Regions from separate parts of the Exiguobacterium sp. s127 genome, predicted to be linked through region 1. Evidence: riboswitches for the same ligand, from Rfam matches in the RefSeq annotation. Region 1 holds a riboswitch; each other region holds the start of a gene.

Region 1 (2,274 bases):
TCTGAAGCATACGCCGACAGTTGACCGACTGGAAAATCGAGTTCCTTCAAGACTTGTAACATCTTTTGTCCGACGGCGCCTGTCGCACCGATGACTGCTACGTGGTACATGTTCATTCCTCCTTACAGGCTAAACGCGTTCGCGATCGCCGCGACCGTTCGTTCGATATCTGCTTGTGCGATTGTATACGAGATACTGATTTCTGATGTCGTGACTTGATAAAACGTGATGTTCTCGGCACGGAACGTCGCAAATAATTTTGATGCGACGCCCGTTGCGTCACGCATTCCGATTCCGACGACCGATAACTTGGCATGCTCGTTATGACGATCGACTTTAACGGTCGGAAAACGATCGATGATATCTTTCAGTGCCTCTTCGAGAAACTCTTCTTCATCGAGTGGACAAGAGAACGAGAGGAACACGTCACTATCAAAGGTCGTTTGACTGATCATGTCGATATTGACATGGCGATTCGATAACAATTCAAAAATGTCGGCGACTGCTGAATTGGTTTGTGGAACGTGTTTGATTGAAACCGTCAAAACATTTTTCGTTACACTGACGCTCGTGACTGCTTTTTGTTCCATCGTTTCTGTTGCCTCCATGATCCAAGTCCCTCTTTCCGATTCAAGTGTTTTCCCAACAAAGATATGCACGCCGTATTTTTTCCCGAGTTCGACGCTGCGCATCTCCATTACCTTCGACCCCAGTGCACTCATTTCCATCATTTCATCATATGAAATTTGTGGAATCGGCTGTGCCGCTTGATGAATCCGCGGATCCGCCGTATAGACACCGTCGACATCCGTATAGATTTCACAGCGCTTATCAAGGACGGCCGCTAAGGCGACAGCCGTTGTGTCTGACCCACCACGACCGAGTGTTGTAACATCCCCAAGCTCGTTGACACCTTGGAATCCGGCGACGATGACGACATCATAGGTTTCGAGTTTCTTTCGTAACAAGTCCCCGTCAATTTGTTTAATCTTACTTTTCGTATGAACCCCCATCGTGCTGATTCCTGCCTGCGCACCTGTTTGTGATAAGGCTTTTACTCCGACGGAATTTAAGGCGATGCTGAGTAACGAAATCGTTTGTTCTTCGCCGATTGCGAGCAATCGATCGAGTTCACGTCGTTCAGGACGATCCGTGATTGCTTGCGCTTGTGCGATGAGCGAGTCTGTCATCTTCCCCATCGCAGAGACGACGACCACTAATTTTTCACCTTGTTCTGTCCGATTTTTTAAATAATTCGCAATTGACTGAATCTGTTCGACAGTCGCGACCGAGCTACCACCAAATTTAAGTACAGTTGTCACAATCCTATCTCCTTTGTCCCGAAACAGAAAAAAACGACGGGCCGGTAGGAGCGTTCCTACGGCCCGTCGTTATCACGATCGGACAAACGAAGACAAAGTCTTTCGTTCTTTTACGTAAGATAGCGCTCCGAAACATCGGTTTCGGCAGTACAACGGATCTTAACCGTTGTACCAGCAAATGAGAAGAAGCATCTTTCTCATTCACTTCGGCGGATTTCCCCTTTCACATCACTCAGCATGCTCGCTTCAATAAATGATGTTACTGATGTCATCCGCGCCTCTATCTGTCGGTTGTTAGTTACAGTTATAGCAAACATTTTTTGTTAAATCCAGTCATTTGCTAAAATTTTTTCATTTTTCCGTTAATCCGTGAGTTTTTTCTTCGCTTGATCGAGTTGTACAGAAACAGCAGCAAAACCTGTCCCGCCGTAACTTCCTCTTCTTGCCACTGCTTGCACCGGGTCGAGGAGCGGATAAACATCTTCCGCGATGACGGAGTGGAACGTTTGATACGTTTCAAGCGTTAAATCTTTTAAGAAACAATTCGTCTGAACACAATGGAGGACCGCTTTTCCGACGATTTCATGCGCTTCCCGGAAAGGAACACCTTTTGTGACGAGATAATCTGCTAGTTCCGTTGCATTCGAGAAGTCTTGCATTGTCGCCTTCTTGAGCGCTTCTGTCTTAAACGTTGCTGATTCGAGCATTCCCGTAAAGATTTGAACGGATTGTAAAACGGTATCTGCCGTATCGAAGACACCTTCTTTATCTTCTTGCATGTCTTTATTGTAAGCGAGCGGTAATGCTTTCATCGTCGTCAGGAACCCCATCAGGTTTCCATAGACACGCCCTGTTTTTCCGCGAATCAATTCAGCGAAGTCCGGGTTTTTCTTTTGTGGCATCATGCTCGAACCCGTTGAAAATGCATCTGACAATTCGATGAATGAAAATT
Region 2 (2,274 bases), on a different contig from region 1:
GCCAAATAATGTGGCAATCGCGACAGGAATGATACGTAAGTCAATCCGGGCAATATCAATTTGAATGCTGTTGAACATGAGGAGTACAGCAATTGCACCAGCTACACAACCTAAAATAAGGCGTGATTCAAGCTTTGATTTTGGTGTAATTCTTGGTTGATTTCGAAAAGGTAAAAATAAAAGCGTGATCGTCGTGAATAAGAGACAAAAATTTATGATGAAGTTATTCATAATAGACAACAAATCCTCCCAACTCCCCCTGCAGTATACTTCCAATTATATACTTTGAGTATACTCGTTCTACTAACGGTATAGGAGGTCTGAATGTTTAGAATAAAAAAAGAAAAACAGAATAAAACCTCTGTCCTTCTCTTGATTTTTAATTTATTAATTGGATGAGACGACTTCTTCATCCATTGTCGCGAGAATTTTATCAAATACATGGATCATCACGTTCAGTTCCTCTTCAGACAAAGTGCCGAATCGCTCCTGAAGATATTTGCGACGGACGACTTCGAGATTCCGAAAAGCGGCCTCTCCCTCGTCAGTCAAGGCAAGGACGATTGAACGACGATCTTCCGTCGAACGTGTCCGTGTCACAAAACCGGTCTTATAAAGTTTATCTGTCAAAGCGGTGACCTGACTTGTCGCAAGTTCGAACTGTTCCGCGAGTAATGTCGGACGCTGGGGGCCGTTTTCAGATAAGCTACGTAAGATGAAGAATTCACTTCGCGTGGCAGTACCTTCAAACAGTTGATTCAACTCACGGCGCAACGTCCGGAGAATCACGCGCATTTGTTCTTCTAATCGATATGTCAATTGGTCATGTTGTTCTTGTCCCATCTGAGCAACATCCTTTCTGTACTACCTTCTACCATTTAGTGTACTAAAAATATCGGAATTTTACTATGAGCACGGTAGGATTCAAAAATATAAATTGACAAACAAGAAACATATTATGTACTATGTCGAAGTAATGAATTAGTAAATCAACTTAATTAGTTCTCACTCAACCAGTGGGATGGAGGTTGCGATTCTTATGAGTCGGGTTACGGATGTCGTCAAGCGGCAGATGAAATAGCTCAAAAGGAAGAATTGCCGAAATCGTAGACTACTTTGAAAGTCAGCGATTGGGATTAGATCAAACAGGTCTAATACTGTCATGAACCGTTTGCGGTTTATGGGGAGCTATCTTTCACGACGGTAGAATGAGACGCATCATCGATATGTTGCGTTCTCATCTTCCTCTTGGAAGGTGAGGGCGCTTTTTTACGCCCTCTCAAAAATTATAAAAAGAGAGAAGCGACAGACATGAACAATTTACAACAGCAACAACAACCCCTTGATTCCACAGCAGAAGGGCTACAACGAGGGCTTCAAGCCCGGCATATGTCGATGATTGCAATTGGCGGAGCGATTGGGACCGGTTTATTCATCGCGTCAGGTGCCTCTGTTGCAGCGGCAGGACCGGGCGGTGCGTTACTTTCTTATACAATCGTCGGATTGATGGTCTACTTCTTGATGACGAGCCTTGGGGAGATGGCCGCCTATATGCCGGTCGCAGGATCGTTCTCGACGTACGGGACGAAGTTCGTCGACCCTTCATTCGGGTTCGCCTTAGGATGGAACTACTGGTACAACTGGGCCGTCACGATTGCCGTCGAGCTCGTCGCAGCACAAATCGTCATGCATTACTGGTTCCCGAACATTCCGGGCGTCTATTTTAGCGCGCTGTTTTTACTTTTAATGATTGGATTAAATTATTTTTCGGTCAAAGGATTCGGTGAAGCCGAGTACTGGTTTGCGATGATTAAAGTCGTCACGGTCATCGTGTTTCTTGGTGTAGGAGTCGCGATGATTTTTGGTATCTTTACTTCGGAGCCACCAGCAGGCTTCAAAAACTTTGGCTTAGGTGATGCACCGTTTGTCGGAGGGATTCCAGCTGTCATCGGTATCATTCTTGTCGCAGGTTTTAGCTTTCAAGGGACGGAGCTCGTCGGAATCGCAGCAGGCGAGTCGGAAGATCCGGAAAAAAATGTCCCGAAAGCAGTTAAACAGGTGTTTTGGCGCATTTTATTATTTTATGTATTTGCGATCTTCGTCATCGGAATGTTGATTCCATACACAAGTCCGAGCCTTGTCTCAAATGATATTACGGATGTTGCCGTCAGTCCGTTCACACTCGTCTTCGAAAAAGCAGGACTCGTGTTTGCAGCAGCATTGATGAATGCGGTCATCTTGACGTCCGTCTTGTCTGCCGGGAACTCCGGGATG
Region 3 (2,274 bases), on a different contig from region 1:
TTACTGACGAAGCTTGCTAAGTACTCACCTGTTTTCATGTCACCGATAACAGCGATGATTGTCCAAGCGAATAATAAGATGACGACAGCAGGCCACATGGATTTCATCCCAGCCCAGATGCTGTGTCCGTATTCGCGCGCCGGGATTTTCCGACCAATCAACATCAGGAAAGCAACGACTAAACTGATGACGACACCAGCAACGAGTGAACGTGTTACGTCTGTCGCTTCAAATGCACCAATCAACGTAAATGCACGATTGTCAGCAGCGAGTGCCTGAGCACCGGTAAAGAGTAATGCGGAAACCGTTGCAATGACGAGAACGATAATCGGAACGACGAGGTCACGTACTTTTCCACCTTCGTGTTCTTTGACTTCCTCTGCCATCCCCATCGGTGTTCCTTTACTTGCGTCGAAAAGTTCACCTTTTAATGCACGAAGTTCATGCGTCCGCATCGGTCCGACCGCAATCCCTGTGTACGCGATGTAAAGCGTCAGCAATAGAGCGAAAATCGCATAGAAGTTGAGTGGCACGATCATCATGAAAGCACTGAATGCGGAATACTCCGTAATCGAATGTGTCGTCAAGATACCCGCGATGATTGAGATGATGAACGCTCCCCAACTTGAAAGCGGGCTGATGACACAGACTGGAGCAGCCGTCGAGTCAATAATATAAGCAAGTTTTGCACGCGAGACGCCACGACGGTCCGTTAACGGACGACTGACATTCCCGACAGCAAGACTGTTGAAGTAATCATCGATGAAGATTAAAATACCTAAACCAAATGCTGCGAGGCGAGCGCCGCGCGCTGTCTTGACGTGTGTTGTTGCCCATTCACCGAAGGCATGTGCACCGCCCGATGTTTGGATAAGCGTCGATAGAACACCGAGTAATAGTAAGAAGATGAGTAATAAGACGTTCCATTCATTTAACGCCCCATCCGCCCAAAATAGACTAAAGATGTTTTTGCCGAGATAGACGACCGTATCGATTGGATTAAAGCTATGCAGCAATAAAGCACCAATCAAAATACCGACACCAAGTGAAATAACGACTTTGCGCGTCACGATTGCAAGTGCGATTGCAATGACAGCTGGAATGAGCGCAACGATTGAATCTGAATAATTGACCATTGTGTGGTTCCTCCTCTTTTTTTAGAAGATGAGACCCATTGCATATAAAAAAGCAAGGGCACCGGCAACAAAGCCGACACCCTTGCTGGATGCGTCTTTCTTAGCCGAATTGGAGCGCTCCATACAAAACACGTATGGCAATCGAACGGGTATTTCCCAATTCGACCAGTACCATCAAGTCAGACACTTGACGATACTTCGGCAGCATTACCTTTCCTTGATCGTCCTCGTTGTCATCCTCAGATCAAATACTCATTAAGACCGCGCCTCTACCTCATCGATAGAATAGTCATATTCTTTTAATAAGAAAACCTTATCATATTTCAGAAAAAAGTTTCAAGTCTGTTTTTAAAAAAAGTAGTAAAGTCTGTTCAAAAGGAACAATGAAGTTATTCGGCGTTCATCCGATTTAAATGGGCAGCACCGATGACACCGGCATTTCCTTCCAATGCAGCTAAGCGAATGATTGTTTTTTGACGTAACGTCGGGTAGAGACGGGCATTGACGGCTTGTAAGAGCTCTTCCCAAAATAAATCGGCGGAAGCCGTAACACCGCCACCGATGATGACGGCTTCCGGATCAAGTGTGTGAATGATGTTCGCTACGCCTGTTGCTAAATGATTTACGAAACGAAGCCTTTCCTGTGTATTGCCAAGAAGTTGTGCAATAGAAGATTCATTTAATGAATCAGCCCGCGTCTGAAGAGCCGTACCGCTTGCTAATCCTTCGAGTGAGCCTTTGTTCAAGACGTGATGTTCCGGTCCAGAAGCATCGATGATCGTATTTCCGATTTCACCAGCATATCCGTGTGCGCCTCGAATCAACGTCTTTTGATAGACATATCCACCACCGATTCCTGTACTGACTGTCATGTAATAGATGGATGTATAGTCTTGTCCTGCCCCGAACAATGCTTCGCCGAGCGCGGCGGCATTTGCATCATTTTCAAGGGAAACCGGGATGTTGAAGAACTCTTCTAACGGGCGAACTAAATTTACATCGTCCCAACCCGGCAGGTTTGGAGGTGACAATAGCCGACCCGTTGCTGCATCAAGCGGACCAGGCGCTGCGATACCAATTCGTTCGACTTCAAATTCTTCAAGTAGCTTTTGGATGGCTTGTCTTAAATGTTTAATTG

What was found. A riboswitch is a leader RNA that binds a small molecule or an ion and turns the genes downstream of it on or off. The one in region 1 is predicted to bind lysine.
Region 2: it holds a riboswitch for lysine, as region 1 does, so the genes downstream of both, KNP98_RS11330 (amino acid permease) here and KNP98_RS10135 (aspartate kinase) in region 1, are expected to answer to the same signal.
Region 3: it holds a riboswitch for lysine, as region 1 does, so the genes downstream of both, KNP98_RS07550 (Na+/H+ antiporter NhaC family protein) here and KNP98_RS10135 (aspartate kinase) in region 1, are expected to answer to the same signal.

What each region holds. Positions count from the first base shown of each region.
Region 1 covers NZ_JACSMO010000007.1:6,753-9,026, reverse strand. Annotated here, with positions in the region: gene KNP98_RS10140 (aspartate-semialdehyde dehydrogenase) at 1-110, opposite strand, end outside; gene KNP98_RS10135 (aspartate kinase) at 123-1,322, opposite strand; lysine riboswitch at 1,435-1,613, opposite strand; gene argH (argininosuccinate lyase) at 1,685-2,274, opposite strand, start outside.
Region 2 covers NZ_JACSMO010000008.1:87,285-89,558, reverse strand. Annotated here, with positions in the region: gene KNP98_RS11340 (GGDEF domain-containing protein) at 1-231, opposite strand, end outside; gene KNP98_RS11335 (MarR family winged helix-turn-helix transcriptional regulator) at 388-843, opposite strand; lysine riboswitch at 1,015-1,199, shown strand; gene KNP98_RS11330 (amino acid permease) at 1,312-2,274, shown strand, end outside.
Region 3 covers NZ_JACSMO010000004.1:178,827-181,100, reverse strand. Annotated here, with positions in the region: gene KNP98_RS07550 (Na+/H+ antiporter NhaC family protein) at 1-1,136, opposite strand, end outside; lysine riboswitch at 1,241-1,416, opposite strand; gene manA (mannose-6-phosphate isomerase, class I) at 1,526-2,274, opposite strand, start outside.